4 regions of the Rhizobium skierniewicense Ch11 genome follow, and region 1 is predicted to be linked to each of the others. Evidence: riboswitches for the same ligand, from Rfam matches in the RefSeq annotation. Region 1 holds a riboswitch; each other region holds the start of a gene.
The links. A riboswitch is a leader RNA that binds a small molecule or an ion and turns the genes downstream of it on or off. The one in region 1 is predicted to bind cobalamin.

Region 1 (7,603 bases):
ATGGTTTGCCCAGAGCGACCAGATGCCCGTTTTTCATGACGGCAACCCGGTCGCAGAACATCGCAGCATGGTTGAGGTCGTGAAGGGCCGCAACGACGGTCAGCCGCTGCTTGCGAACAAGATGGAGAAGCGCGATTTGATGGCCGATATCCAGATGATTGGTCGGCTCATCGAGAAGCAGAATATCGGGCTTCTGCGCCAAAGCACGGGCAATGTGCAACCTCTGCCGCTCGCCACCCGACAAAGTGTGCCATAGGCGCTCGGCAAGATGCTCGGCATCCACATCCCGCAGCGCCTGATCCACGATGGCATCGTCTTGCGAGGACCATGGAGACAGAGCGCCCTTGTGCGGGGTACGACCAAGCTCGACGGCTTGGCGGGCATTGATTCGCTCTTGCGTGTCTGCCTGCTGTTCAACAAGCGCGATGGAGCGTGCAACATCCCGCCGGTTCAGGCTCTGCATGGCCTTTCCATCGAGCGTGACATGACCGGATCTCGCTTTCCTGATTCCGCAGAGAAGCGACATAAGGCTGGTTTTGCCGGAGCCGTTCGGCCCGACGACCCCCAGGAACTCGCCCGGCCGGATCTCGAGACTGACATTCTTGACGATCTCGACACCACCCGCAGACCAGCATAGATCCTGTGCACGAAGCGTCATACCGAGCTCCGTCGCTGGCTGAGAATGAGCGCGAAGGCGGGTGCCCCGAACAGTGCGGTGATGACGCCGATGGGCAGGACCTGTCCCGTAATGATGGTGCGCGAGACGATATCGGCAGCGATCATGAACACGGCCCCGGTCAAGGCTGCAGCAGGCAACAGGCGGCCATGCCGAATACCAACGATCATGCGCGCCGCGTGAGGAATGACGAGGCCGATAAAACCGATGGAACCGACAATGCTGACCATGATGGCGGTCATCAAAGCGCAGATCCCGGTGAGAACGATATAGACCCGGCGCACCGGTATGCCGAGGGATGCCGCGGACTCCGAGCCGAATGTGAAAGCATCCAGCGCACGGGCATACCACAGACAGACGACGAAACCTCCCAGAGCGACAGGCAGGGCCAGCCAGACATCCGGCCAACGGACGCCCGACAGGTTGCCCAGCAGCCAGAACATGATGCCGCGCGCCTGTTCGGCATTGGCTGCCTTGGTGACGATGAAGGAGGTGATGGCGTTGAAAAGCTGTGAACCGGCAACCCCTGCCAGAATAATGGCGCTGTTACCGCTGCCCGCTCGCAACGCCAGGAGACTGACCAGCGCAAACGCCACCAGAGCGCCGAGAAACGCGCCGAGCGGCATGGTCAGCATACCGGCACCAAAGCCCAGAATGGCCACCCCGACTGCGCCGGTCGACGCACCGGCAGAAATGCCGAGAATGTAGGGATCGGCCAGCGGGTTGCGCAAAAGCGCTTGAAGCACCACCCCCGACAGCGCAAGGGCAGCACCGCAACAGGCCGCGACCACCGCCCGGCTCAGCCGGTAATTCCAGATGATACCTTCGTCGATCGCATCAAGAGGATAGCCCGCATGGAACACACGGTTTGCCACCGTCTTGGCAACGACATCCAGTGGGATGGATGTTTCGCCAACGGCGGCACCGAGCCAGAGCGCCAGAGCTAATAACCCAACCGCCAAAAGGACGGTGCGGGTCAGGGTGAAACAAGCGCTCATGGCTTACTTGGACAGTCCAAGCTGGACGACGGCGTCGGCCAGAATTTCGATGCCTTCTATGGTGCGGATGGTCGGGTTCATGGCCTGCGCGTCCATGACGACAACGTGGCCCTGCCTGACCGCTGGCATGAGGCTTGTGACCGGGTCTTCTCTCAGGAATGTCTGCTTGACGACGACGTCGTCGGCCGGGTAGCGCTTGCGGTCCATCTTGCCGGCAACGATGAGCGTCGGCTGCGACTTTGCGATGGTTTCCCACCCGACCGTCGGCCATTCCTCTTCGCTTTCGATGACATTCCTGATGCCCAGTGCCGACATGATGTAGCCGGGGGCACCATTCTTGCCCGCGACATAGGGGTCGATATCCAACTCTGCGCTGGAGAACCAGAAGACGGCAGAGAGCTTGCCGTCTACGGACGCGATTTTCTTGCGCGCTACCTCTTCGCGGGCCTTCAGATCAGCCACCAGCTTTTCGCCCTTGTCCTGCACGTTGAAGATTTGCGCGAGATCGGTCACTTCCTGATAGATCAGGTCCATGGTGAAGGCGTTGTGGCGAACCCCGTCGCCGCCGCTGGAATTGTCCTTACCCGTGCAATCGGCAGGTGAGATATAGACCGGTATCTTCAGTTCTTCGAACTGCTCGGGCTTACCGACCACACCTTCAGGGCCAATATGCCACTGGAATTGTGCCGTCACCAGATCGGGTTTCTTGGCCAAAACACTCTCAAAGCTCGGATCATTATCCGCCAAACGGTCAATCCTGGCATTGGCCTCCTCGTAACCTTTCAGGACGGGGCCGATCCAGACCGCGGTTCCGACAACCTTATCGGCAAGGCCGAGCATATAAAGAATTTCCGTGGTGCTCTGTCCGACAGATACCGTACGCTCCGGCGCATGCGTGAACGTCACGTCGCGGCCGCAATTCTTGAGCGTCAGTGGATAACGCGTCTCGGCCGCTTGCGCGGCGGGCAACCATGCGCTGAACGCGCTGACGGCCATTGCCGCAGCACACATCGTCTGTCTGAAATGGAATGTCATTTTCGATAGTCCCCGATCGTCATGGGCGCCACAAAGGCAGCCGTATGTGAACATGCTTAGACAGTCAGTCCGCAACGACGCGACACTGGGGCTGTCTGAAACCGGGACATGGAAGATGGAATAAGGCGCTGGGCAGCGCTTGATGCAATCACGACGTCTCCTGCTCCGGGCATCCCCGCCCGTGAATTGGAATGAACTTACGACGGCAGGTCTCCTGGCTCATGGATTTGCGTCTTCACCCGACCTTCCCGCGATATCGCTTCGCAGTGGCATGACGCTTTTCAAGAAAAACGCCAATGGGTTCGACAATCCGCTCACAGTTGCGGGGGCAGCCACGGCATCGGACCGAAATCCTCACCGTATTCCCTATTATTCCTCACGATTGCTCGCTCGAAACCGTCTCGACCAGATAGACGGAATGCCAAGATGCCGTCAAGCATTCGTTTTGTTATGTTATTACATAATCCGTTTCAAGAGAATACTTTTGTGATGTGTCCAGTTGCCAGCGCCCAACAGGCAAAAGGCCGGGAATGTCTTCCCGGCCTTCGTTATCGAACTGACTTTGGATGCTCAAGGCAGCGTGTAGGCGATGACATAGTCACCGGGTTTTGTGCCCACTGAGCCGTGACCACCCGCGACCATGACGACATATTGCTTGCCGTTCTCCATCGCATAGGTCATCGGCGTCGCCTGGCCACCAGCGGGAAGACGTCCTTCCCAGAGCTGTTTGCCGGAGGTGAGATCGTAGGCACGCAGATAGTTATCGACAGCGGCACTGAGAAACGCCACGCCACCCTTGGTAATCATCGGTCCGCCGATGCCGGGCACACCAACCTTGAAGGGCAGTGGAAGTGGCGTCATATCGTAAACGGTACCGTTCTTGTGCTTGTAGGCAACGTCACCCGTGCGCAGATCGGCGCCTGCGACGTAACCCCATGGCGGCGCCTGGCATGGAATGCCGAGCGGCCCGAGGAATGGTCCCATCAACACGCCATAGGGTGCTCCGTCGTTGCGGTTGAGGCCCTGCTCGCTGCCTTTCTCATCCTGACCCTTGGGCGGAATCTGCGCGCGAGGCACAAGCTGTGACGTAAAGGCCAGATAGGTCGGCATACCAAACATGACCTGACGCTCAGGATCGACGGCCACGGAACCCCAGTTGAAAGTGCCAAAGTTGCCGGGGTAGATCAGGGATCCGTTCAGCGACGGCGGCGTATAGCGACCTTCGTAATTCAGCTGGTGGAACTTGATACGGCATGCCAGCTGGTCGAACATGGACACGCCCCACATGTTCTTTTCGACCAAAGGCTCGGGCTTGAAGGACAACGCAGATGTCGGCTGTGTCGGCGCGCTGAAATCTTCAGGAATGGCACCGCCGGGTGCTTTCTCTTCCGTCACGGCCAGGATCGGCTCACCCGTGCGTCTATCGAGGACGTAAATGTCGCCCTGCTTGGTCGGCCCGACCAGTGCAGGAACAGTCTGACCGTCCTTTTTGGTGATGTCGAGCAGAACAGGCTGCGCTGGAACGTCCATGTCCCAGAGGTCGTGATGCACGGTCTGGCGCACCCAGCGATCTTGTCCCGTGTTGATATCCAGAGCGACGATCGACGACGAGTATTTCTCAACGCTTTCGCTGCGGCCCATGCCCAACTGGTCGGGAACCTGGTTGCCGAGCGGAATGTAGACGAGACCGAGCGCTTCATCGACGCTGAACACCGACCAGCTGTTGGGCGAGTTCGTCGTATAGGTCTGGCCCGGCTGCAAAGGCTGCGTCTGCGTCGGGTTTCCCGAGTCCCAGTTCCAGATCAACGCGCCTGTATTGACGTCGAACGCTCTGATGACGCCGGACTGTTCCTGGGTGGAGTAGTTGTCGTTGACCGCACCACCGATGATGATCTTGTTGTCGACGATGACAGGCGGAGATGTCGAGTAATAGTAGCCAGCCGGATTGTGCTCCATTCCGGATGCAAGTTGCAACGTGCCGTTCTGGGCAAACGAATTGCACACCAGGCCTGTCAACGCGTCCAAGGCAATCAGACGCGCGTCGGAGGTGGGCAGATAGACGCGCTGCGCGCAGGGCGCACCGGCGGGCACGGCAGGGTCGGCATAATAGGTCACACCCCGGCATGTCTGATGCTGACGGTCAGGGTTGAGACCCGCATTCGGATCGTATTTCCACTTTTCCTTGCCTGTGGCGGCATCAATGGCGATTGCCCAATTGTGCGGCGTGCAGAGATAGAGCGAGTTTCCCACTTTTAAGGGAGTCACCTGATAGGTTGTCTCGCCCACGTCCTCGGGCAGCTTTACGTCGCCCGTCCGGTACCGCCAAGCTTCCTTCAGGCCGCTGACATTGTCTGTGTTGATCTGGGCCAAAGGCGAGTACCGCTGACCGTAGGAGGTGCGGCCATATTGGTGCCACTCGTTGTCCGGAACAGCGTTTCCATAGGACGGCGACGCTGTCACGACCTCGGTCGGAAGATCGCCTTCCATATCATGCGGGTCTTGTGTCATGGCAAAAGCAGCAGCACCAACAGAAACCAGAACGGCTGTGAGCAGCGGAACCGCGTTTGCGCCATAGGTCGTGCCGGTTGGACTGGTAAAGCCCAGCGGCTTTCTGATCCAGGGCATCAAAAGCCACATACCCATGACGATAATGAAACCGCCGCGAGGCCCAAGCTGCCACCAGTCAAAGCCGACTTCCCATAGCGCCCATAGCAATGTGGCGATGACGAAGGCGGCATAAAAATGCAGTGCCAGCTTGTTTCGTTGAAATAACAAAACGGCAGTGATCACGAATGCGATCCCCGCCAATGCATAGTAAAAGCTTCCGCCCAGCATAACGAGCTGCGAACCGAAACCGAAAATTGCAAGTCCAATGAGCGTCAGGACGACTGCAGTGGATGTAACTGCCATAAAAAGCCCCCGGTGGTCTCCCACCCGGGAAACACCATCAGGCCTTAAAGGTTCCCGAAAAAATCACGATTTCGCCACTTTTTCGAAGTCGCCAAAAGCGGCCTGCATATCGCCGGTGTTTTGGCCCGCAGCAATCATCGCCGCAAGCAGAATTCTGGCCTGTCCGGGCCGCAATGTCTGCGAGTGGATGGCGCCTGCGGCACCCAGATCATGGCCTCCGCCACCGCCGCCATAACCGGCCACAAGCCTGCCGGTCGGAACCCTGCTGGAAACGACCACAGGCACACCGGCATCCCGGCATCGGCCAACAGCTTCGACCACACGGACATTGGCATTACCCGAACCCAGCGCAGCCAGAACAACACCATCGACGCCAGCCTTGAGACTGGCATCGATATGGGTCGCGTCGCAGCCGGGATGGATCGCGACGATGTCCACTCTGATGTCCGTCACGCTTGCCGAAAGACCGAGGCTGTGAGGACACAGGGATGTGCCTGCCAGATCGAACGCGTCGCGCTCATCCGACGAACGTTTGTAGAGACCCCATGCGGGCAGAAGCTTTCCGCCGAAGCAGACCAGAACGCCTTCTTCCACGTTGGAAGGATGAGTGCAGGCTTCGATGGCGAACGAAAGATTATCCGGCCCATCCGCGTGCGGGTGGTCGGCAGTAAATTGCGCACCGGTAAAGATGACGGGTTTCGTCAGATGGTGCTGGAGATGAACCAGAAGCGCGCTTTCCTCCATGGCATCAGTGCCATGAAGAATGACGACGCCGGACACGGCGGGATCGGCAAGCTCCAAGCCCACCGCATCGCTGATATGCTGCATGTCCGATAGCGTCAGGCTGGACGAATCCTTCGCCATCAACTCGACGGGCTTGACCGTTACATCGCCACTGGAAAGGCCGGAAACCAGCATCTTGCCAGACAGCGCCGGCTTGGCCGCGCCGGTGTCATCACGCGTGCTGGCAATGGTGCCGCCAGTGGCAATCACAGCCACCTGCATTGTCGTATGCTCACCGCTCACGCATCGCCTCGAGGTCCAGCCTGTCTGGACGTTTCGGCTTTCGCCAGTTCATGAATGCGATTTCGCAACACATACCATCCCGCAACGAGAGCTGGCGCAATGATGACGAGCGAACCGACCGTCAACGTGCCAGCAGGATAATCCAATGCCATCAGCACCAGAACGCCGAGAAGAAAGACAAGCGTCAATATACCGGTGTAAGGCGCGCCAAACATTCTGAAATCAGGACGGCGCATTTCTCCCCGCCGCGACAGGTGCCACAGCTTGAGTTGGCATAACACGATGACACCCCAGGCGCAAATAATACCCAGAGCCGAAAGATTGAGAGCAATTTCAAAGGCCTCAGACGGTATGATGGCATTGAGAATGACGCCGATGACGGTCACGACAGCGGTCACCGCAATGCCGCCATAGGGCACACCCGCCTTGTTCATTCTGGCCAGAGCGGCAGGCGCCGAACCGGAAACGGCCATCGAGTGCAGGATGCGCCCGGTCGAGTAAAGCCCCGCATTGAGCGACGACAAGACAGCCGTCAGCACCACGAGGTTCATGATGATATCGGCACCTTCAATGCCGATGGAGCCGAAGAAAGTCACGAACGGGCTCTCGCCGGCCTTGTAGGCCGTATACGGCAAAAGAAGCGTCAGAAGCAGAACCGAGCCAACGTAGAACACCAGCAACCGGAACACCACGGTGCGGATCGCGCCGGGGATGACCTTGCGCGGATCTTCGGTTTCACCCGCCGTCGTGCCGATCAACTCGATGGAGGCATAGGCAAACAAGACCCCTTGAATGATGATGAAGGCGGGTAGAATACCGTTGGGGAAGAAGCCGCCATTGTCGGTAATCAGGCTGAAGCCCGTGACATGCCCTTCGATCGGCGTGCCAAAAATGACGAAATAGACGCCGACGACGAGGAATGTTGCGAGCGCGACAACCTTGATGAGGCTGAACCAGA
Region 2 (7,603 bases), on a different contig from region 1:
TCCCTGGCCTCGACCGACCCCTCGCAAGACCCCGATATGCGTGGCTCCGGTGATCCGTTCAATCAACCCGATAATTCGGATTACGCCCCCTCGCCGGACATGCCCATGCAAGGTGGCCTGAGAACGCTCTGTGTGCGAACCTGTGACGGCGCGTTCTTCCCGATTTCATCGGATGCGACACCACTGGATTTCCGCGATCAGGCGGCGCAATGTCAGCGCATGTGCCCAGGCACGCAGACGGAATTGTTCTACCACGCGCTGGAGGGCCAGGAGAGTTCGGACATGGTTTCGGCCAAGACCGGCCAGCCCTATGCGTCCATGCCGACGGCCTTTGCCTACCGCAACAACCCCAGTTCAAGCCGCGCACCGTCCTGCAGCTGCAATATGGCAGCCTATCAGGACCAGATGAAAAAGCAGGACGAACAGGCGAAAGCCCCGCAATCCACTGCCTTGCAGAATGGCTCCAGCAGCATCACCACCATCACGTCACCGAAGAGTGACGCCACGACCAAACCCGCTGACAGCAAGACAGACCTCAAGGTCGAGGCGGCACCCGTGCCAGAGCGGGATTATGACCCATCAAAGAACAAGGTTCGCATGGTGGGTCCACAATTCCTGCCCGAGGAGCAAAGCCGCATCGACCTGAAAAACCCCGCACTGGAGGGTGCACAGCCTCAGCAGCAATAGGAGCCCTTCACGTTGCTCCCCAGCGGTCCCGAAACACCAGTTCGTCCAGCGGCAGGCGCTGGCGCCAGCCTTTCACCGCCAGTTCCGGCTCGCCATAGAGCGTCTCGACATGACCGACGCACAGCCATGCGACGATTTCGATGTGCGGCGGTATATCAAGGATGTCGCGGATATCATCGTCGTGGAAGATACTCACCCATCCCACACCAACGCCCTCCGCGCGCGCCGCCAGCCACAGGTTCTGAATAGCGCAAACTGTAGAATACACATCCATGCGCGGATTGTGTGTTCGACCAAGGACGACATCTCCTCCACGCGTCGGATCGCAGGTCACGCAGATCGACAGCGGCGCCTTGCGTATACCTTCCAGCTTCAGGTTGCGGTAAAGCGCCCGCTGCTCTTCCCCGAACATGTCAGAGGCTTCTGCATTGGCACGCGAAAAGGCCTCCCACACGCGCTGCTTCACCTTCCCGTCCGTGACAAGTGTGAAATTCCATGGCTGCATGAACCCGACTGACGGCGCGGCATGTGCAGCTTTCAACAAATTGCCGATCAACTCGTCCGAAAGAGGCTCTGGCAGAAACTGGTCACGCACATCGCGTCGCGTTTCGATGGCGCGGTAGACGGCTTGCTTGTCGGCATCGGAAAATTCCTCAGCTGACACGAGCGCGTGGTCGAAGTCGTCCTGTTGCATCGTCAATCCCCAACAATGCTAGGGTCAGCCGAAAACACGGCTCACCTTCAAAACCTGCCGCTGTCCATGCGGTTCGGTCTATCGCATCAGGCCGGTCTTCTGACTCGGGTTCAACCGCATGTCACCGCCTTCCCGATCATCTCAGTGGCACATGGTCACACGCGTCCCCCTTACAGCGTTGGGCACGTCGCGGATTTTCACCGCATTCCCGATTCTCCTGCCCAAAGGCAAGCACCTGATCGGTGGGTTATGGCTGGCGTCACCCACTAATGCAATCCTCATTTCAAAGCGTGACAGGAACCCAGATACCGCCTGTGCATTCTAGCCTTCATATGATGGAGGAAGCATGATGAATGACGACACGCAACTGCGCGAGAAAATTGGCCAGGATCTCGACACACTTCACAGCAACGAAAGTCCAAAATCCATTTTCGAAATCGCAAATGATTACCTGCTGGGAAATCCAGACCTGAAACGCCTGACGGTCGAGGACATCATCAAGGAAGAAGCCGACAAGCGCGGTATTGAAATCCATTGATTTCAGCAGATATAGTGAGGATGCAACTGATCCGGGTGGCCCTATCGCCGTGAACATAACCATCGCAATCTGTCTACTGGTTGTCGCAATGGTTGTGGCCGCAATGGCATTCGCGTCCCGCCACCGTGATAAGGTCATCGTCAAGATCGCATCCACTGCATTGCCGACGGACGATAATGCGACCTCGCTTGACCGTCACTGGACGGACATAAGCTGTGGACGCGAGGAGCCGAACGCGCTGTCACTCGTGCAATCCAATCTCGGTGCCTTCGCGGCCCGCGTCGGATCTGCACGCGCGGCTGGCCGAAGCCTCGATCTTATGTACTACATGTGGAACGCGGATCTTACCGGCCAGTTGATGATGCGGGAGATCATAGCAGCTGCTGATCGCGGCGTGCGCGTGCGCCTGCTTCTGGATGATCTAGGCGTGTCCATTCCGGACCGTGCCTTTCATGCCATCGACAGCCATCCCAACATCGAACTGCGTCTGTTCAACCCCACCAAAGCGCGGGAAAACGTGTTCCGCCGTGGGTTGGAAATGGTTCTGCGGTTTCGCAGCGTCAACCGGAGAATGCACAACAAGGCATGGATTGCCGATGGCAGGGTCTTGATCGTCGGCGGGCGCAATATCGGAGACGCCTACTTCGATGCAGCGGAACAGGCGAATTTTAGGGATTTCGATGTCATAGCCCATGGCAAATGCTTAGTACAGGCTGAAGAAATCTTCGATGACTACTGGAACAGCGCCGTTGCCGTCCCGGTCAGGTCGCTGCTCGCAAGGCGCCCCAATAAACTTGCCAAACTCCGTCGCAGGATGGACGCGCTGGCGGCCGGAAGCGCGGCACGACCCTATCTAGATCGGGTGGAAAGCCAGCACAATTCCGGCAACTTCCTCAATTCCGACAAGCTGCATTGGGTGGAAACCGTGCAAGTCGTTGCCGATCCGCCGGAGAAAGCGGCCGGCAAGCGCCGTCATGGCCATAACTACCTGATGGAAACGCTGCTGCCCATCATGGACGAAACGACGACCAAGCTGCGGATTACCTCGCCTTACTTCATTCCCGGCCTCAAGGGCGTCGAAACCCTGTCCCGCTTGTCGGCAAATGGCGTTTCGGTTTGCGTCTTGACGAACTCACTCGCGGCAACCGATGTCGCTGCTGTCCACGCCGGATATTCGCGCTACAGACGCCCGCTCCTTATAAACGGCATCAAAATCCATGAGTTGCGCGCGCTTGCCGACCAGAACTCGTCATTTTCCCTTCGCGGTTCAGGCCAGGCCAGCCTGCACACCAAAGCGTTCACGCGTGATGGCGAGATGGGGTTCATCGGATCCCTGAACTTCGACCCACGCTCGATGTCGCTGAACACCGAAATGGGCGTGCTGTTCACGTCGCCCCGGCTCGTCGAGGAAATGGACGCGATCTTCAAAGATGAAATCCGTCAGGAAATGAGCTTTGAGTTGACGCTCAACCAACGTCACAACGTCGTCTGGAATGGCGTCGTAAGAGGCAGGCCGCAACACTATACCAGCGAGCCCTACGCAAGCCTGAGCCGCCGAGCCATGGCCATCGTAATGGGTATATTGCCGCTCGAATCCCAGCTGTGACAAAAAACATCAAATGAGAATGATCCAATCGGGCGCTCACGCATTTTAGAGAGAGTTAAAATTCAGGAGACCTCGATGTTCATCGCGCCGCCAGAGCCGAAAACCAGCCGTAAAATCGCAGAGATGTATGAAAACGCCAGGGATACCCACGGCTATCTGCCGAACATGTATCAGGCGTTTGGGCATCGTCCAGAGGTGATGGAAAGCTGGAGCGCGCTTCTGGTCAGCCTGCGCGGCAATATCGAGCCGAGACGATACGAACTGGTGACGCTGGCTGCTGCCCGGGAACTACGCTCATCCTACTGTATGCTGGCTCACGGGGCCGTTCTGGCCAGAGAAGGTGTCTCCGGCAGCGAGCTGGAAGCAATCATTGATGGTGGCGACGACGCGCCCCTCGATGAACAGGAACGGGCCATCATGGTTTTTGCGACCAAAGTTGTACGCGATGCAACCTCGATCACCCAAGACGATATCGACATGCTGAAAACACATGCTCTGACTGACGCTGAAATATTCGACATCGTCGCAGCCGCCGCCGCGCGTTGCTTCTTTTCGAAGACGCTCGATGCGCTGGGAACGTCGCCAGACCAAGCCTATGTCGACAGGCTTGGTCCGCAACTCTCGGAAAAACTCGCCATGGGCAGACCGATAGAGCAGGACGCCTGAGCGCCCCACATTTTCTCCGTCAGGCGGCGGCTTTCGCGTTCAGCGTTCTCGCGGACTTGATCTGCACGAGCGTATCCAAGTTCTGGTTCACGCGGCAGTAGAACTCTTCATCGATGAACGGACGCAACATGAAGTCGTTTCCGCCAGCCTTCAGGAAACGCGCGGACAGAAGCCTGTTGGTTGACGAGGAGACGCCGATGATGCGCAACTCGTGCGAGCCGCGCATGGTGCGGATACGACGTGTGAGCTCGAAACCATCGATGTCGGGCATGTTGTAATCCGTGACCACCAAACCAATGTCAGGATTGTTCTTGAGAATCTCCAGCGCCTTCGCACCGCTTTCGGCGAGGCTGACACGGAAATTGTAGCGCTTCAGGCGGCTGGAAAGAAGAGCGCGCGCTGTCGGGCTATCGTCGACGATGAGGACGTGATGGCGATGGTTGGTGAGGAACCTGCAAACCGATTCGGTCAGCATATCGACCGCAAATACATTGTCCTTGAGGATGTAGTCGACAACTTCCTTGGTGATGAGTTTTTCGCGCGTGTCTTCATGAAAGGTGCTGGTGAAGACGATCGTCGGGATCGAGAGATCGACAAGATACTCTAGAGCCTCACCGTTTTCCGCACCGGGAAGATTGATGTTGGAGATTGCAAGGGTGACTTCCTCAGAAGAACGCTCGTAGCACTCCTGCAATTCCTCGAAGTTACGGCAAACCTCGACGCTCAATCCAAGTAATTCCTTGAGGCGTGCGCCGATCATCTGGGTAAAGACATTGGAATCCTCAGCAAGCAATATCCGTGTGTCGTGAAATGGCACGCCAGCATACTGCATGCCTGTAATTCCCAGAAAATTCATAATACCCCCAAAACTCTTATAGCCTTGGAATGCAATATAAATGCAGGTGTTTTAAGAACAATTAATTGCGGAATTGACGTTTGAGCTATGGTTACCTTTTGGCAAATGAGAAAATTTCGCTCACGCCCTCATCAGCTTGAGTGTTTTCATGACTTTTTCAAAGTCATAGGGCTTTGAGAAGAAGATGCTGCGATCTGGCAAATCTTCGTCATCCGGTCTGTAATGACCCGAGGTAAGAACTATTCCCAGGGGCACGATGCTGCGTCTCGCCCAATTGGCGAGAGCAACGCCGTCCATTTTTCCCGGCATATCCACGTCCGTGAAGAGAACCTTGATGTCTGGGCGGGCCTGCAGGATTTCGACAGCCTCATCCGAATCGCATGCCTCGATCGCATCGAAGCCAGCGTCTTCCACGAGATCCACCGCCATCATGCGAAGCAGCGGGTCATCTTCTACAACCAGCACAACGTGTCTGGCGATTGGATTTCTCTGTCCCATGGATCAAACCACCTGTTTTCATACACGAGTGTCGTGTTCCAAATTGAAACGATTACCCTTGGGTTGAATAACGCAGTGGCAGAGACACGGTTCCTTCGAAATGCGCGGAATGACCCGGAATTGCGGGCTTTTGTCACCGGCAGCGCATGTGATGCCGATCTATTTTAGTGCTAATATCCTTTACACAGAACGGGTTAGTCCACCGTCTACACGCAGGTTCTGGCCGGTTATATATCCCGCGCCATCGGACGCTAGAAATGCGACAGTCGCCGCTATTTCCTCGCTTTTTCCATAGCGTTGCATCGGCACCATGTCCCGGCGCTCATCGTGCGCCGGGAGGCTATCGATCCACCCCGGCAGGACGTTATTCATGCGAACATTGTCAGCGGCGTAGGTATCCGAGAATATCTTGGTAAAGGCTGCGAGGCCCGCCCTGAAGACAGCCGACGTGGGAAACATGTCGCTGGGCTCGAACGCCCAGGCCGTCGATATGTTGATGATGGCTCCTGACTTTTGCTGCACCATTGTAGGCGCCACAAGGCGGGTCGGACGGATGACATTCATCAGGTAGACATCAAGGCCTGCATGCCATTGCTCGTCCGTAATATCGAGTATCGGCGCGCGGGGACCGTGTCCTGCACTGTTTACAAGGACATCGATGCGTCCAAACGTTTCGAGCGTCAGATCGATCAGTCGTTGTAGGTCGTCAGCGGATTGGTTCGAACCTGTAACACCAATGCCACCCAGTTCAACAGCCAGGGATTCACCCTTGCCTGACGATGAGAGGATCGCGACCTTGTAACCGTCATCCGCCAACCGCTTGGCAACAGCGGCCCCCATGCCACTGCCACCTGCCGTTATCACCGCCACTCTCTCGTGCGTCATCATACTCTCCCATTGTTATCGGGAAGAGCCTATCGTCATTTACTGATAAGTTCGAACCAAAATCACTTGTGACAGAGTTCAACAAAACTGCACGCGGTTCGAAAACCTATTTCAGCCAGCCCCCGATACGCCCGACGGCTTCCGCAATGTCCGACTCCGAACCCGCATAGGAAAAGCGCATGGCACGATGGCCCTCGACGGGATCGAAGTCGAGGCCAGGGGTAGCGGCGACATCGATTTCCGCCAACATCAGCTTTGCGAACTCCATACTGTCGTTTGAGTAGCGGCTGACATCGACATAGGCGTAGAACGCACCGTCCATCGGCGACACCAATGGCAGCCCAAGCTCCGGCAAACGGCTCAGAAGAAAGTCGCGGTTGGTGCGATAGCTTTCCTTATAGACATCGAGCTCTTCCTCGGCAGAAAAGGCAGCAGTCGCGGCGAGCTGTGAAAGCTCTGGTGCCGAGATATACATGCTCTGCGCCAGACATTCGATCGGACGGATCAGCGTTTCCGGCAGAACCATCCAGCCGATGCGCCATCCGGTCATGCAATAGTATTTCGAGAAGGAGTTGATAACCACGGCGTTATCGCTGATCTCGACGGCACTCGTCTCCTCCCCCACGAAAGTCAGTCCGTGATAGATTTCATCCGAGATGAACGTGATATTGCGGCTGTCACAATAGGTAATCAGCCGCTTCAGCGCCTCGCGTCCGGTCACGGTTCCTGTGGGATTTGCAGGACTTGCCAGAAGCACGCCTTTGAGCTTGCGCCCCGCTCTGGTTTCTGCCCGCTCGAGGCTCGCTGGTGTCAGCGTGTAGCCCGTCTCGGCGGTAACCGGGACTTCAACGACCGTCAGACCCAGTGCTTTGAGAATGTTGCGGTAGGCTGGATATCCAGGGCGCGCGATGGCGACCGCGTCCCCCACATCGAACAAGCCGAGAAATGCCAGATTGAAAGCCGCAGAAGATCCGGTTGTCACCGCAATGCGTGCGGGATCGATGATCGTTGCGTGGCGTAGCCTGTAACTCGTTGCGATGACCTCGCGCAATTCACGCAAACCCAAAGCATCGGTGTAGCCAATCCGTCCGTGCTTCAAAGCCGCCTCTGCCGCGTCTAGCGATGCCTTCGGCGCCGCATGGGATGGCTGGCCGACAGCCATGGAAATAACGG
Region 3 (7,603 bases), on a different contig from region 1:
CCAGCCCATCGGCCTGAGCATATTCATCGACGAGCTGTTCCAGTACCATCTGTTCGCTCGAAAGCCCGGCATTCACCAGCACTGGCGGAATATGGCCGATGGTCACCGCAGCGATCCGGCGCTTGGCGACCGCCGCTTCGCCGGGATTGGAGACGATAAAGGGATAGATCACCGGCAGCGCACCGGTGACGATTTCAGGGAAACAGGTTTGCGACAGCGCCACTGTCTTGCCGGGCAACCATTCCAGCGTACCATGCGCGCCGACATGAATGATCGCATGCGCATCAAGGGTCTGCCGCATCCATGCGCCAAAAGCGATCAGCGCATGCCGGGGTGGTAGAGCAGGGTCGTGATAATCCGCCCGCCGGTCTTCGTTGCGGCCACGATCCGGCGCCAGTGCAACTGTTACGGAGCCGAATCGAGCGGCCCGGAAGTGGAAGATGCCGCCTTCAAAAGCATCATCCGCCTCGGCATCGTCCCACGTCTCATCCATGGCCACATTGGCAGTTCGGGGCATGGCGCGGCGAAAGGCTGAATACTCGGCCAACCCAAACGAAGCCGTCTCGTTTTCGACGCGGTCGAGCAAGGCCCGCGGCGTCTCGGGAATATCGTCCACCGTGTAGCCCGCGTCGCGAAGATCGCGCAGCATCTCCAGCACACTCTGGGGAACATCCAGACCCACCGCATAACCCGTGCGTCCCGGTGCGGCACCGGGATAATCCGGCATCAGGATGACAATTCGACGCTGCGATGGCGCCGTATGCTTCAGCCGCAGGAAAGCTGAAATGCGGTCCGCAACCTGGTTGACGCGATCGGCTTCTGGACAATGGACGAGCCCGCGACCCCCGTCAGGGTCGGGCTGCTTGAAGGAGATGGCGCCGGCCAGAATCCGGCCATCCAGCTCTGGCAGCACCACATGCATGGCGAGATCAGACGGATTGAGGCCCCGCACATTGTCCGCCCAGCCATCGCGACGCGTGGTGGCCATGATAACCTGAAACGTCGCTACGCCCAGCCGGTCGAACAGGCTATGGCCCTCTCTATCGACATGGCTGGCAAAGGCAGTCGCCGCAATCATCGCCGCCGGTTTCAGTGGCACGAGTGTCTCTTCCAGAAACCGGATCGTTTCCACATCCTTCAAACCGCCGACGAGGATCGGAAGCGGGGCGAATCCACGCTGACGTAAGGTCCCATATAGCGCGTCAATGGGAGCGACGTCAGCGGCCATCAGCATGGAACGATAGAACAGGATCGGCAGCAGAGGCGCGTCGTCTGAAAATCCACTCAGCGCCTCTGAAAGATCGACAACACCCTCGCCGGGTCGGTAGAACCCGGTTTTCGGCAGGGGCTCCGCTTCGATGTCTGGCCAGGTGGCGCCTTGCGCAAAAGCCGCAAGTCCTTTCGCCACGCGGTCCATATTCTGAGGCCCACCTTGGCGAAAGAACGACAGGATCTTGGCCTGCGTCGGCAGATCGACCGTGGATGCCGCTTCCAGTTTATCGTCACGCTCGCTGCATTCTCCCGGCAGAAGCACCAGCTTGATACCGCGTCGTCTCGCCATTCTGGCAAGCTCATCGACGCCATAACGCCAACGGTCGGCACCACCGAGAATCCGGATAAGGATCAACTTTGCATGTTCTGCGGTCTTCTCGAGCCACAGATCGACAGACATGGGATGCCGCAGCTCGAAAAGATTTTCGGACACGAATGACACCGAACCATCCGTGCTTCGCTGCCACGCACGCTCCAGACCTCCAAGATCGCTGGCCGAAAAGGACATCACCACCACATCAGCCTTGCCCTGATTGAGATCAACCGGCTCGATCAGGTCGTCCAGAGACGAAGATGTGGTGGCGAGGATGTGCATGGATCAGGCAGCCAGCATCCGCTCGATTTTCGCGCGGTCGAGACCCTTTTCACCAATCACGACCAGACGGCTGCGGCGCACTTCTCCCGTTGCCCACGGACGGTCGAAATAATGATTGACGCGTGAGCCGACCGCCTGCACCTGCAACCGCATCGGCTTGGCAGACACCTCGACAAACCCTTTTATGCGCAGAACATTTTCAGAGGCCGCTGTTTCGGAAATACGCGCAGCAAGCGCGTCTGCGTCCGTTACCGCATCCAGTTCCACAACAAAGCTGTCGAACTCGTCATGATCGTGGTCTTCTTCATCGTCGTGATGGGTGTGTCGGTTGTCGATATCTTCTTCCACCGCGAGTCCAAGACCGATCAGCACAGCCGGATCAATCACACCATTGGCGGCCACGATAATCTTGGCGGCCTTGGAAAGATGCGCGTTGATATGCGCCTTGGCCCGCTCCAACCCGGCGGCATCGAGCAGATCACCCTTGGTGAGAACAATCAGATCGGCGCAGGCAATCTGGTCCTCAAACACCTCTTCGACAGGATCGTCGTGGTCCAGCGCCTCATCATTCTGGCGCTGAGCAGCCAGTGCTTCCAGATCATGCGATACCATGCCGTCTGCAAGGGCGGCACCATCGGCCACGGCCACGACCGCATCCACCGTCACCCGGCTTTTGATCGCTGGCCACTGAAAAGCCTGCACCAACGGCTTGGGCAGCGCGAGACCTGATGTTTCGATCAGAATATGCTCGACGCGTGGCTCGCGGCTGAGAATCTGCTCGATGGCAGGCTGGAAGTCATCGGCTACCGTGCAGCAGATGCAGCCATTGGCCAGTTCCACGATGTTGTCTTCCGGGCAGCTTTCGATGCCGCAACCTTTGAGGATTTCACCATCAATGCCGACATCGCCGAACTCATTGACAATGATGGCGAGACGCTTGCCATCCAGCTTTTCGAGAAGGCCCCGCAGCAAGGTGGTTTTTCCAGCGCCCAGAAATCCGGTGATGATGGTGCAGGGAACGCGGTTGAGCGTGGTCATGATGTCTCCTCGGTGAAATGCAAAGGGGGAATGCGGGCAACAAGGCCGCGCTTCAAACTATCGGGTCGCCCACGCCACGGCATCAGGCCATCTGTTGCCTGCGACAAAAGACGCGCACCAACCACAAGATCGGCGGCATCGTCTTCACCGAGCGATCCGAACATATACGACCAGCCATCGGCGCTGCGCATGGCGGCACTCAGACCGCGCTTGCAATTGGCAAGGCAATTGACGCTGCGGATATCGACACCCTCTGCCCGCCCCAGATCAATGGCCGCCTGCGCAAGTGTCGCACCGGGACGCGGGTCCGCATTCGGATCGGCTTCGGACCGGCAGCTGCGGCAGACGTACACAACGACACCGGGCGCGGTCTCGCGATCTGCTCTGTCATTCACGCTGGGCGATGTTGATGTAATATCCAAAATTCTGCTTTCCGCGCCTTCAAAATAGTCCTGGGGTGCGGATATCGAAAAACAGCATGCGGCGACACGCACAGCCCTTGTTCGAACAACCGACTGACCGGAGCACCCCGCCCGGCAGACGTTTTTCCTGAAACGGCAGGTCTCCTGGCTCGCGGTTTGTACGCCCTTGCGCCGCCTTCCCGGACTGTGATGTCCAGTGGCTTTCCGGCGCGGGCTCACCGCTTACAGTTGCGGGGGCAGCCACGGATTGGTTTGCATAGCAAACTGTACCGTGTTCCCTCTTAGCTTTTCCCGTTGCCGGAAAAAGACCGTCAGTCCCTAACCCTTAGGCCCTGCGATGCTTGAGTGTCAATGCCACGCATCATTGCTCGCGCATGCGTTTTGGCTATAGTCGCCGCTTCGAAAAGCACGATACCCGGAAGGATGAACCGCCATGACCCGTGACATCAGCGACAGCGAAGCAGAACGCCACCGGGCCAAAATGGTCAATCGAAAGGTAGTTCAGGATGCTGAGGTCTCGGAAAAGACGATCGAAAAAGGCCTGCTGATGATCAACACCGGCCCCGGAAAAGGCAAGTCCACCGCCGCTTTCGGGCTTGCTCTGCGTATGCTCGGCACCGGCAGACGTGTCGGCATCGTGCAATTCATCAAGGGCGCATGGTCCACCGGAGAGCAGGGCGCTTTGGCTCTGTTCGGAGATCGCGTCGAATGGCGGACCATGGGCGAAGGTTTCACGTGGGACACTCAAGATCTGAAACGGGACATCGCTGCCGCATCCAAGGCATGGGAAGAAGCCAAGGTGCTGATGGCCGACGAAACCATCGGTCTTGTGGTTCTCGATGAACTCAACATCGCGTTGCGTTATGATTATCTGCCGCTGGAAGAGGTTCTAGAGACCCTCCAGAACCGGCGCGAAGGCTTGCATGTCATCGTCACCGGGCGCAATGCCAAGCAACCCCTGATCGATGCCGCCGATATGGTGACCGAAATGACGCTGGTAAAACACCATTTCAAGGCAGGCGTGAAGGCACAGTCGGGCATAGAGTTCTAATCCATGACAGCACGCGTCTTGATGTTCCAGGGAACCGGCTCGGATGTCGGCAAGTCGCTGATGGTGGCGGGTCTGGCCCGTGCCTTCGTGCGCCGTGGCCTATCCGTCATGCCGTTCAAACCGCAAAACATGTCCAACAACGCCGCAGTCACCGCGGATGGCGGCGAAATCGGCCGCGCACAAGCCTTGCAAGCGCGTGCCGCAGGCGTTCCGCTTTCGGTCCACATGAACCCGGTGCTGCTGAAGCCACAGAGTGAAACCGGTGCGCAGATCGTCGTGCAGGGTAAGGTCATCGGCAACGCCAAGGCGGCGGATTACCAGCACATGAAGGCGGGGCTGATGCCGCGTGTGCTGGAAAGTTTCGAGCACCTGAAATCTCAGGCCGACCTCATTCTGGTCGAAGGTGCAGGCAGTGCGTCGGAGGTCAATCTTCGCGCAAACGACATCGCCAATATGGGCTTTGCCCGCGCAGCCGACGTTCCGGTCATCCTGATCGGCGATATAGATCGCGGCGGCGTCATCGCCAGCCTCGTTGGGACGAAAACGGTTCTGGATGCAGACGATGCCGCGATGATCCAAGGCTTTATCGTCAACCGTTTCAGAGGCGACCCAAGCCTGTTTGATGACGGCATGCGCATCATTGCAGACAAAACCGGTTGGCACGGCATAGGCCTTCTGCCGCATTTTGCCGATGCCTGCCGCCTGCCTGCCGAAGATGCGCTGGGGTTGACCGCACCCGGACAGCGCAAACCCGACGCAAAAATCCGCATCGCGGTTCCCATCCTGCCGCACATCTCCAACTTCGATGATCTTGATCCTCTGGAAGCGGAACCGGATGTGGAGCTTTTGCGCATACGCCCCGGCCAGGCCATTCCCGGCAATGCCAGGCTGGTGCTGCTCTGCGGCTCAAAATCCACCATCGCTGACCTCGACACGCTGAAAAATGCGGGCTTCGATGTGGATATCAAGGCCCATCTGCGCCGGGGCGGTTACGTACTGGGCCTCTGTGGTGGTTATCAGATGCTGGGCAAAACGGTCGCAGATCCGCAGGGCATAGAGGGTAAGCCTCTTAGGGTGGAAGGATTGAACCTGCTCGATGTCGATACCGTTCTGACAGGCGATAAACGGCTGATCGCCGTCACAGGCAAAAGTTTCGACGGAATATCTTTCTCCGGCTATGAAATGCATGTCGGCGTGACCGAGGGGCAAGATGCAGCTCGCCCATTTTCCCGCATCGGCAACCATACCGAAGGCGCGATATCAGCGGATGGTCGCGTCTATGGCACTTACATTCACGGCCTGTTTGCAGATGACAACCAGCGGAGCGCCTGGCTACAACGGCTCGGCAGCGAAAGCTCGAAGTTCAATTATGAGAAGCAGATGGATCAGGTGCTGGACCGGCTGGCCGCTCACATGGAGCGCCACCTTGATCTCGATGCCCTCTTGGCTATAGCGCGATAAGAGCGGCGATTACGCCAAACAGGCCAATCAGCATCGCATCGGCTATGCGCGCCAGCTTCAAGGCCTTCCGAATGTCGGCAGCGGTCAAATCCCGCCGCCCACCTTCGCCCATAAACCGCGCTTCGATCATCTGCCCACCATATGAGCGTGGACCAGCCAATGCAAAACCAAGTGTGCCAGCCATAGCCGCTTCCGGCCATCCGGCATTGGGCGACCGGTGATGATGGGCATCGCGGAATATGGCGCGCAAGCCTTCCCCCGGCGAAGCACCTTTCACGAAAAAGGCGGCGAAAACAAACAGCAGGCCGGTCAGTCGGGACGCAGGCAGGTTGACCAGATCGTCCAGCCGCGCAGACGCCCAGCCAAATGCCTCATGGCGGGCAGAGCGATGACCGATCATGCTGTCTGCGGTGTTGATGGCTTTATAACCGGCACCTCCGGCCAAGCCCAAGAACCCGAGCCAAAGCGAAGGTGCGACGATGCCATCGGAAAAATTCTCCGCCAGGCTTTCAATCGCCGCGCGGCACACGGCGGCTTCATCCAGATTTTCAGGATCCCGCCCGACGATCATCGAAACCGCCTTGCGGCCACCTTCGATACCGTCGCGCTCCAAAGCCGAGGCCACAGCCGAGACATGATCTTCCAGACTTTTTTGCGCCGGCAGTGAAGCACCCAACACGGCCACAAAAAACAGTCCGAAAGGCAGAGCCAGAAGAATGGATTGCGACATCAGTGCAAGAAGCACGGTCAAGCCGAGGAAAAAGACCAGCGCCACGACACCCATGGCGATGCGGCGTAAAAATGTGTCACCTTCCCGGTTCCATTTTCTATCGAGGAGCGCGATAAGCGAGCCGATCCATGTCACGGGATGGCCGATGCGCTGGAACAACCAGTCGGGGTAACCGACAAGGCGTTCGATCAACAGGGACAGGAAAGCGAGAGCGAAAAACATGGGCGAGAAGATACCAGAGAAAGCGCAACCGGCGATCCGCCATGGCGGCAATCTGGGTCAGGCGCGTCTGCTTTTTCCACAAGCACCCGAACCCTGGATCGATCTTTCCACGGGGATCAATCCACACTCCTATCCGCATTCGCCCGTTCCCGCCAGCGCCTTTGCCCGCCTGCCGGAACCGCGCGCCGTGGAAACGCTGAAGGAGATCGCCGCAACGGCCTTCGGCGCGTCTTCCGCCGCACACATCGCCGCATCCCCGGGGACACAAATGTTGATGCCACTGCTTGCCCAGACCGCCGTTCAGCGCGGTGCGAGAACCTGTGGCGTCTTATCGCCCGCCTACGCCGAACACGCCCGCACTGCCCGCATCGCCGGACTCACTATTACCGAGGTATCAGATATCGAGGCCTTGGCCGCCTTCGATCATGCCGTCATCATCAACCCCAACAATCCCGATGGACGCGCGTGGAAGCGGCCAGAACTTCTCACACTGGCCGACGCCATGCGCCAAAAGGGCGGCATGCTTGTTGTGGACGAGGCCTTCATTGAGACGGGCTATGCCGAAAGCGTTGCGGATGTGGCGACCTCAGACAGCCTCGTCGTCTTGCGCTCCTTCGGCAAGTTTTACGGCATGGCAGGCATCCGCCTTGGCTTCGCCATTGGGCATCCAGATATTGCAGAACGTCTCGAATCCTGGTTGGGACCATGGGCCATCTCCGGTCCGGCTCTGCATATTGCGACTGAAGCTCTAGTAGATCAGGTTTGGCGAGATGAAATTCGACTCCGGCTAAGAGCTGAATCAGAGCGACTAA
Region 4 (7,603 bases), on a different contig from region 1:
TCTTTAGTCTGGGTTACGGCGCGCGCTGGCTACGTCCCATTTTCGCCAATCCGCAAAGTTGGCGGGTGCTGGAAGGCGTCATCGCGCTGACCATGTGGCTCATCGCGATCAAGCTGTTGACGGATGGATGAAGCGTTGATTTCGATTTGAAACGGCGTGTGCAACGTGCACAGTATCGACCAAATTGCTCAGGACATAGACATGCCTTCCCAGACCAGACCCGTCGTTACCATTCGCCCGTGCGCAGAGGGCGATATCGCCGCCATTACTGACATCTACCGCCATGCGGTGGTGCACGGCACGGCCAGCTTCGAAATCGAGCCGCCCTCCGTCGAGACCATGATCGAACGGAGGCGTACATTGATGGCGGGTGGTTTTCCCTATGTGGTGGCGGAAGTGGAAGGCGCCGTCGCTGGTTATGCCTATGCCGGCCCCCACCGCGCACGGCCTGCCTATGGCGCTACCGTCGAGGATTCCATCTATGTCGATCCTGAGCGCAAGGGCCTCGGCATCGGCAAGACGCTGTTGTTGACGCTGATCGAGGAGGCGACGGTGCGCGGTTTTCGCCAGATGGTCGCGGTCGTGGGAGACGCCGACAATGCTGCTTCCATCGGCGTTCACCGCACCGCCGGTTTCGAAATGGTCGGAACCCTGAAATCCGTCGGCTGGAAGCACGGGCGCTGGCTGGATATCGTCCTGATGCAACGCCCGCTGGGTGAGGCGGATACGACGCCGCGTTTCAAGCCAGCAATCTGACGCCCTGACGCGTACCGAACGGATTTTCTTCAAGCGGTACTCCACGGCAGAGGTGCAGCGTGTTCGGCCATGGTTATGAGAGGAATTTTCTCCGTTACCGGAACATTTTGATATTTCACCGGTTGCCTCTGATGACGTCCGCTCTTATGGTCCGCGCACCAGGTTTCTAGGAGCGGTCACGCCGCTGCAACAAGGAGTAACACCATGGCCTTCGAACTTCCCGCACTGCCTTACGATTACGATGCGCTGGCGCCTTATATGTCGCGCGAAACCCTTGAGTTGCACCACGACAAGCACCACAAGGCCTATGTCGACAACGGCAACAAGCTCGCGGCTGAAGCCGGTCTTGCAGATCTTTCGCTGGAAGACGTGGTCAAGAAGTCCTTCGGAACGCATGCTGGCCTGTTCAACAACGCCGCCCAGCATTACAACCACGTCCACTTCTGGAAGTGGATGAAAAAGGATGGCGGCGGCAACAAGCTGCCAGGCAAGCTGGGGCAGGCTTTCGCGTCTGATCTGGGCGGCTACGACAAGTTCAAGACGGATTTCATCGCCGCGGGCACCACGCAGTTCGGCTCCGGCTGGGCATGGCTGTCGGTCAAGGACGGCAAGCTTGAAATTTCCAAGACACCAAATGGCGAAAATCCGCTGGTGCACGGCGCAGAGCCTATTCTGGGCGTCGATGTGTGGGAACACTCCTACTATGTCGACTACAAGAACCTGCGTCCAAAGTACCTCGAAGCTTTCGTCGATAATCTCATCAACTGGGATTACGTTCTGGAGCGCTACGAGGCCGCTTCCAAGTAAGCGTCACGGTCTGAAGAATACGACACACCCGGCCATGCGCCGGGTGTTTTCGTTCTGTCATATGGGTGTCATTCGCCCGGCCTATGCGGTCATCATGACAGACATATCCGCACCCCTTTTCTCCTTCGGCATCGTCGCCGATCCGCAATATGCCGACGTTGCGCCGCGCCCGGACATGGATCGCTACTACGCACAAAGCCCGGGCAAGCTGACTGAAGCGATCGACGTGTTCAACGCCCACGATCTCGCTTTTGTCGTCACTCTGGGCGATATCATCGACCATGGCTGGGACAATTTCGACGCGGTTTTAAGCTGTTATGACAGGCTCAGGCATCGTTCGATTCTTCTGCCCGGAAATCACGATTTCGCGGTGGCGCCCGAGCATTTGACCGAAATCCATAGACGTCTCGCCATGCCGTCTCCCTGGTACGACTTCGCCATCGGCAAAGTCCGTTTCGTGGTGCTGGATGGCAATGATGTCAGCCTGTTTGCCCCGCCCGTGGGCGATCCTCGCCGCGATCTGGCCGAAAAGAGACTGGCCGCTCTGCAAGAGGCTGGTGCCATCAACGCCCACAGGTGGAACGCGTCCTTCAGCGATGGGCAACGGGAGTGGCTTGCCAAAACGCTGGACGCCGCCGATGCGTCGGGAGAGCGGGCCATCCTGTTCTGCCACTATCCGCTCTATCCGCAGGACTCTCACAACATGTGGGATGCCCCGGAAATTCTGGATCTGTTGATGGCGCATCCGAGCGCAAAGGCCTGGTTTTGTGGCCACAATCACAAGGGCAACTATGCGCAACTCGGCCATACGCATTTCGTCAACGTCAAGGGCATGGTGGATACGCAAAGCCAAAACACGTTCGCCATCGCCGATATCTATGAGCATCGCATCGAGATCAAAGGCTTCGGCCGGGAAGAAAGCCGCACATTGGCGCTTTCAGTCTCTGCTGACACAAACCACTCCCTGTTTCGAAGCGGATAAAAGCAGACTGCGGAAGGAGACTTTATATATTTGATTTCGCTCTGGAAATCACCGGAATGTGACTTCTTTTTGCCATGTGGAGCAGGCATCTTCTCTTCGTTCTTAAAACGTGTCCCAAAAGTGTGTCCTGTTTTGCGATAAGGATCAGGGACGATACCAAGCATACACCCCGCCGCTGCGCGGACCCAGGAGAGAGATGATGAAGCTTAGAACCATTGCCGCTTCCATAATGATAGGCTGTCTGTGCGCCGGTGCGGTTTCCGCAGCTGGCGAAGTTGAAAAGCGCGAAGGCCTGATGAAGGGTATCGGCGGCGCCATGGGTGCTCTGGGTGCCATCGCAAAGGGTGAAAAGCCCTATGACGCGGCCACCGTCAAAACCGCTGTGACAACCATCAGCGCCAATGCGAAGGCTTTCCCGGATCAGTTCCCGGCCGGTTCTGAAGGCGGCGCGGCATCTCCTGCGATCTGGCAAAACTTCGCGGACTTCAAGGCGAAGTCCGAAAAGCTCGGCACGGACGCCGACACGGTTCTCGCACAGTTGCCGACCGACCAGGCCAGTGTGGGTGCTGCCTTGAAGACGCTGGGTGCCGATTGCAGCAGCTGTCACCAGGCCTACCGCGTTAAAAAGTAAACTGTGCAGCGGTCCGCCGGTCGTCTGGCGGGCCTTTTCTTGCGATCATTCCATGAACGGAGACGGCAATGGCGTCCATCTGGGCAAAGCTGGCGGGCGGTGCTGTTGTTGCCGGGGCCGCAGGGTTGGGCATCTTCCTGTGGGTCACAGCGCCGGAGCGCCAGTCGCCGAGCCACTGGGCCAATCTGGGCGAACCCAACCTTGCCAATGGTGAAACGCTGTTCTGGGCGGGCGGCTGCGCAAGCTGTCACGCCGCGCCAAATGCCACCGGCGATGCGCTGAAGACGCTGTCCGGCGGCCAGGCGCTGCCAAGCCCCTTCGGCACGTTCCACATGCCCAATATCTCTCCCGATCCGCAGCATGGCATCGGTAGCTGGACCGTCGCGCAGTTCGGTGATGCCATGACGCGCGGTGTCGGCAAGAACGGCGAACATCTCTATCCGTCCTTTCCCTATGCGTCCTATGCGCGGATGACGCCGCCTGACATCAACGACCTCTTCGCGTATCTCAAGACCCTGCCTGCCAGCAGCAATGACGCGCCCGGCCATGACCTGCCGTTCCCCTTCAATATCCGCCTCAGCCTCGGTGGTTGGAAGTTCCTGTATTTCGACAAGGGTCAGCCACGGGTCGAGCTTGCCAATGCAGATGCGGCCGTCGTGCGCGGCCAATATCTGGTGGAAGGCCCCGGCCATTGCGGCGAGTGCCATACCCCGCGCGATGCGCTGGGCGGGTTCGTGAAAGATCAATGGCTGGCGGGTGGCCCCAACCCCGAAGGCGAGGGGCGCATCCCAAATATCACCCCCGGTTCCCAGACCATCGGCGCGTGGACGCAGGCCGATATCGCCAGCTATCTGGAAACGGGCTTCACGCCGGACTTCGACAGCGCCGGTGGCTCCATGGTCAAGGTCCAGCAGAACATGGCGCGGCTTTCGGCCGAAGATCGCAATGCCATCGCCGCCTATCTCAAGGCCGTTCCGTCGCGGTAAATTCCCATTGACTCAAACACCCGCGCGCCGGATAACGGTTGTGTGATGGTCTTTCCGGGTTCGCCCGGAAAGTGAAAAGGGAACACGATAGGGGCCAATGCCTTGATTCGTGGCTGCCCCCGCAACTGTGAGCGGTGAGCGCGAAAACGAAAAGCCACTGGCATGAACGTGTCGGGAAGGTGTTTTCAGCGTTTTGACCCGTGAGCCAGGAGACCTGCCATTGCGTGAAGTGTCGTCAATACCGGCGGGGTGTCCGGGTAAGCACGGTTGGCAGGTCGGTTCGTCCGGCCCTGAAAACCATGTGTCTGTTTTCCCCGTGGTGAATGTTGAAGCGGTCGCGGGCGTTTGATCGCAATAGCGCCCACCCGCACAGGAAAGGGTCACCATGTCTATCCAGCAGAACACGGCTACATCAGCCGTATCAACCAAAACATCGAAGATTGCACAGTCGTTGACAGCCGCAGCTCTTGGCCTGTTCATCGTCGGTTTCGTAGGCTTCTCGCATGTCGAAGCCATGCACAATGCGGCGCATGATACGCGCCACGCCAATGCCTTCCCGTGCCATTGAGGGGAGGAAACCCATGCCATTTTTCCGCAATATCGTGTTCACCGCCATCCTGGTGGGGCTGATTGCAGGTCTTGCCGTCAGCGCCCTGCAGGCTGTCGGCACGACGCCGCTCATCCTTCAGGCCGAAACCTATGAAAATGCCGGTGGCGACGCCGCACCCGCCCATAGCCACGATGCCGCAACGCCTGCGGATCATCACCATGACGCCGAAGCCTGGACGCCAGCCGACGGTTTCGAGCGCAACGCCTATACCCTTGCTGCCAATGTGCTGACAGCCATCGGTTATGCGCTGGTATTGACGGCGCTTATCTCGTTGCGCGGCTCCGAAGGTGGCTGGCGTGAGGGGCTGTTCTGGGGTCTTGCAGGCTTTGCTACAGTGATGCTGGCGCCCATGATTGGCCTGCCGCCGGAACTGCCGGGAAGCCCCGCCGCTCCACTCGAGGCACGGCAGATCTGGTGGATTGCGACCGTTGCGGCAACGGCTGGCGGCATTGCCCTGCTGGCCTTCAAACGCAACGAACCATGGGCCATCATCCTTGCGGTGGCGCTCATCGTTGCGCCGCACATCGTTGGTGCGCCTCTGCCGCCGGAGGGTGAACATGCACTGGCGCCTCTGCCGCTGGAGCGTCGTTTCGTGGTGCTCGCCACCGTCACCAGCTTTGTGTTCTGGCTCATCCTTGGCTCACTCAGCGGCCTGTTCCTCAAGCGCTTCGAGACTGCCCGCTAACATGCCCCAACGTGGTGAAAACGCAGAGGAATGGAGCGATGAACTCGACGCCCTGCGTTTTTCCGTTCCCGGTCATGGCGCGCCCTGCGCCATGCATCGGCTGGCCTTCAGGGCGCTTCTGGCAGAGGAACCGGGCCGGGAGGCCTGCCTCGCATTCTTCGCGGAAAACAGCGACGCCTTCTTGAGCGCCGCCACAGCCAAGATCGCCCGTCTCGCGCTACCCTTCAACCGCAGCCTGCACATCAACAGCCGCGATGTCAGACGCGCAATAGCGGGCGACGTGGTTGAGGGGACCGCCCGCGCGTGCGTCGTGCTGGATCGGCTTCGGTGAGGCCGTCTTCAGCGCCGATAGAATGTGACGTGGCAGAGGACGTCCTCACAGCACACGACAGAATTCGTAGCTCAACCCCCTCTGTCCTCCCGGACATCTCCCCCACAAGGAGGGAGATTGGCTGGGCGCTCGCTCACCCATTCTATCTGGCGCATTTAAGATGTGGAGAGTCAACCGCGAGTCGATCTCCCCACCTGTGGGGGAGATGTCCGGCAGGACAGAGGGGGTAAGCCACACCCACTGCCATATCAACCGGTTCCCCACGCGCACGCTGCCTTGCGGGCCGCATCACCAAGGGACCCGAATCGCAGCCAGAATAACGACATCCATTCGGTTCTATGGCCGCGTCAGATCCCGCTCGACTTTCATCTCGGCCATTCGGTCATCCAGCCTGCGCAGGCGCTCAAGGCTTGGAAGGCCCGGCTCGTGGCGCGTTACCGTGTCCGGAGGCAATAGCGTGTAGGGCTGTGGCTCTTTCCACAGCGGCGGATTGGTCTTGCGCAAATGATGCAGGTAAAGTGCCGCAAAGCCCAGCGCGAAGACGCAGGGCATGTAGATCGCGAGCACCTTCACCTGATCGGACATCATGCGGAAGGTATGTAAGAGATCGGCAAAGAAGCTGTAGGATTCCATCGCATTTCCCCATTGGCCGCGGTGCCCGCGCGAACGATGCGCAGCAACCGGCCATCCTGTCGAAACGGGAGATCGACCACCGGAGGAAACGGACCTCTGGTGGCCGGGGAGTTAGAAAGCCGCCATAGAACGACCGCCCTGACCTTTAGGCTTGCGCCTTGAACATACGTCAGGACCTCCCCAGCCATATGAGAAGCGGAGGAGTTGCATATAGCAACAATAGACCGCCTCAGCCACAAAACTTATGGCTGAGGGGTGTCATCACGGTCGACACCGACCGTCTATGGAGGGGTTTCTATGCCCCAAGACCGGTCCGTTACGTCCGGTTTCGCTGCAACCATAGCGAAAGTTGCGCGATTGGGAAATAGCTAGATTTCGCATGGGGCATGCCACCCGCAGCGGGGCCGCACAGGATTTCGGGTTTACGCCAGTGCCTGCATGAAGCGCATGCCGGTGACGGGACGTGGCACGAAGTCCATGTTTTCGTAGAACTTATGCGCAGCGAAATTGCCGGTGGCTGCACCAACGGACAGGAAGTCGCAGCCGCAGCGCTTGGCCACATCGCGTGCGCGCCCCACCAGATGCTGGCCAGTTCCATGGCCCCGGTGGCCATCACGCACGAACAAATGGTGCAGTTCCATGCCGCGCCTGCCTTCCTGCGCCCGGTAGAGGGGCACGAGAATGGCGTAACCGATGAGCTCGCCCTCGGCCTCGGCCACCAGCGCCGTGATCCAGGGGACATGGCCAAACAGATCGCGTTCCAGCTTCGCAGCCGTAATCGCCGCCGCATCGCCATGATGGCTGGCCAGAAGCGTGATCATCTCGTTCAGTTCAGGCAGATCGGCCTTGCGTGCACCACGAATGGTCACGACGGGCGGTCTGGGCAGTGTCAGAAGGCTGTCTTCATTCATCATCTCGTCCTTCGGGTTCTTGGTGGAGTGCCGTCAGGACGCTTGAGAACAACAAAGCCGCCTGACGGCGGCTCGTTGACAAACTGATCTGTCGAGCCGCCCTTAAAGGAAGGCCCAAAAATACGTGCAGGACATGGGTGCGCGTGCGTTGATCATGGCGCGATTGATGCGCTGGAATGGGAGGCCTGTCAAGATGTATTTGGATCGGGGTGTCTGTCGATGCGCGTATCGGCGCTTGAAGCCGCAGGGCGGATGCCTTGAGCCGGCATTG

Region 2: another riboswitch for cobalamin. It lies ahead of bluB (5,6-dimethylbenzimidazole synthase); the one in region 1 lies ahead of EKM04_RS12505 (ABC transporter substrate-binding protein).
Region 3: another riboswitch for cobalamin. It lies ahead of EKM04_RS02040 (DUF1636 family protein); the one in region 1 lies ahead of EKM04_RS12505 (ABC transporter substrate-binding protein).
Region 4: another riboswitch for cobalamin. It lies ahead of EKM04_RS06880 (CbtB domain-containing protein); the one in region 1 lies ahead of EKM04_RS12505 (ABC transporter substrate-binding protein).

What each region holds. Positions count from the first base shown of each region.
Region 1 covers NZ_RXPG01000015.1:15,756-23,358, reverse strand. Annotated here, with positions in the region: gene EKM04_RS12515 (ABC transporter ATP-binding protein) at 1-658, opposite strand, end outside; gene EKM04_RS12510 (FecCD family ABC transporter permease) at 655-1,674, opposite strand; gene EKM04_RS12505 (ABC transporter substrate-binding protein) at 1,678-2,709, opposite strand; cobalamin riboswitch at 2,897-3,125, opposite strand; gene EKM04_RS12500 (glucose/quinate/shikimate family membrane-bound PQQ-dependent dehydrogenase) at 3,280-5,619, opposite strand; gene EKM04_RS12495 (asparaginase) at 5,683-6,645, opposite strand; gene EKM04_RS12490 (amino acid permease) at 6,642-7,603, opposite strand, start outside.
Region 2 covers NZ_RXPG01000005.1:251,593-259,195, reverse strand. Annotated here, with positions in the region: gene EKM04_RS04670 (DUF2865 domain-containing protein) at 1-687, shown strand, start outside; gene bluB (5,6-dimethylbenzimidazole synthase) at 695-1,381, opposite strand; cobalamin riboswitch at 1,454-1,635, opposite strand; gene EKM04_RS04660 (hypothetical protein) at 1,728-1,919, shown strand; gene EKM04_RS04655 (phospholipase D family protein) at 2,023-3,525, shown strand; gene EKM04_RS04650 (carboxymuconolactone decarboxylase family protein) at 3,601-4,191, shown strand; gene EKM04_RS04645 (response regulator) at 4,211-5,047, opposite strand; gene EKM04_RS04640 (response regulator) at 5,168-5,545, opposite strand; gene EKM04_RS04635 (SDR family oxidoreductase) at 5,726-6,430, opposite strand; gene EKM04_RS04630 (pyridoxal phosphate-dependent aminotransferase) at 6,537-7,603, opposite strand, start outside.
Region 3 covers NZ_RXPG01000003.1:74,683-82,285, reverse strand. Annotated here, with positions in the region: gene cobN (cobaltochelatase subunit CobN) at 1-1,867, opposite strand, end outside; gene cobW (cobalamin biosynthesis protein CobW) at 1,871-2,908, opposite strand; gene EKM04_RS02040 (DUF1636 family protein) at 2,902-3,327, opposite strand; cobalamin riboswitch at 3,445-3,655, opposite strand; gene cobO (cob(I)yrinic acid a,c-diamide adenosyltransferase) at 3,761-4,378, shown strand; gene EKM04_RS02030 (cobyric acid synthase) at 4,382-5,839, shown strand; gene cbiB (adenosylcobinamide-phosphate synthase CbiB) at 5,826-6,791, opposite strand; gene cobD (threonine-phosphate decarboxylase CobD) at 6,790-7,603, shown strand, end outside.
Region 4 covers NZ_RXPG01000007.1:5,217-12,819, forward strand. Annotated here, with positions in the region: gene EKM04_RS06850 (LysE/ArgO family amino acid transporter) at 1-131, shown strand, start outside; gene EKM04_RS06855 (GNAT family N-acetyltransferase) at 202-756, shown strand; gene EKM04_RS06860 (superoxide dismutase) at 961-1,563, shown strand; gene EKM04_RS06865 (metallophosphoesterase) at 1,658-2,545, shown strand; gene EKM04_RS06870 (c-type cytochrome) at 2,745-3,176, shown strand; gene EKM04_RS06875 (cytochrome c) at 3,245-4,162, shown strand; cobalamin riboswitch at 4,192-4,398, shown strand; gene EKM04_RS06880 (CbtB domain-containing protein) at 4,548-4,730, shown strand; gene EKM04_RS06885 (CbtA family protein) at 4,744-5,457, shown strand; gene EKM04_RS06890 (hypothetical protein) at 5,459-5,788, shown strand; gene EKM04_RS06895 (hypothetical protein) at 6,125-6,421, opposite strand; gene EKM04_RS06900 (GNAT family N-acetyltransferase) at 6,844-7,332, opposite strand.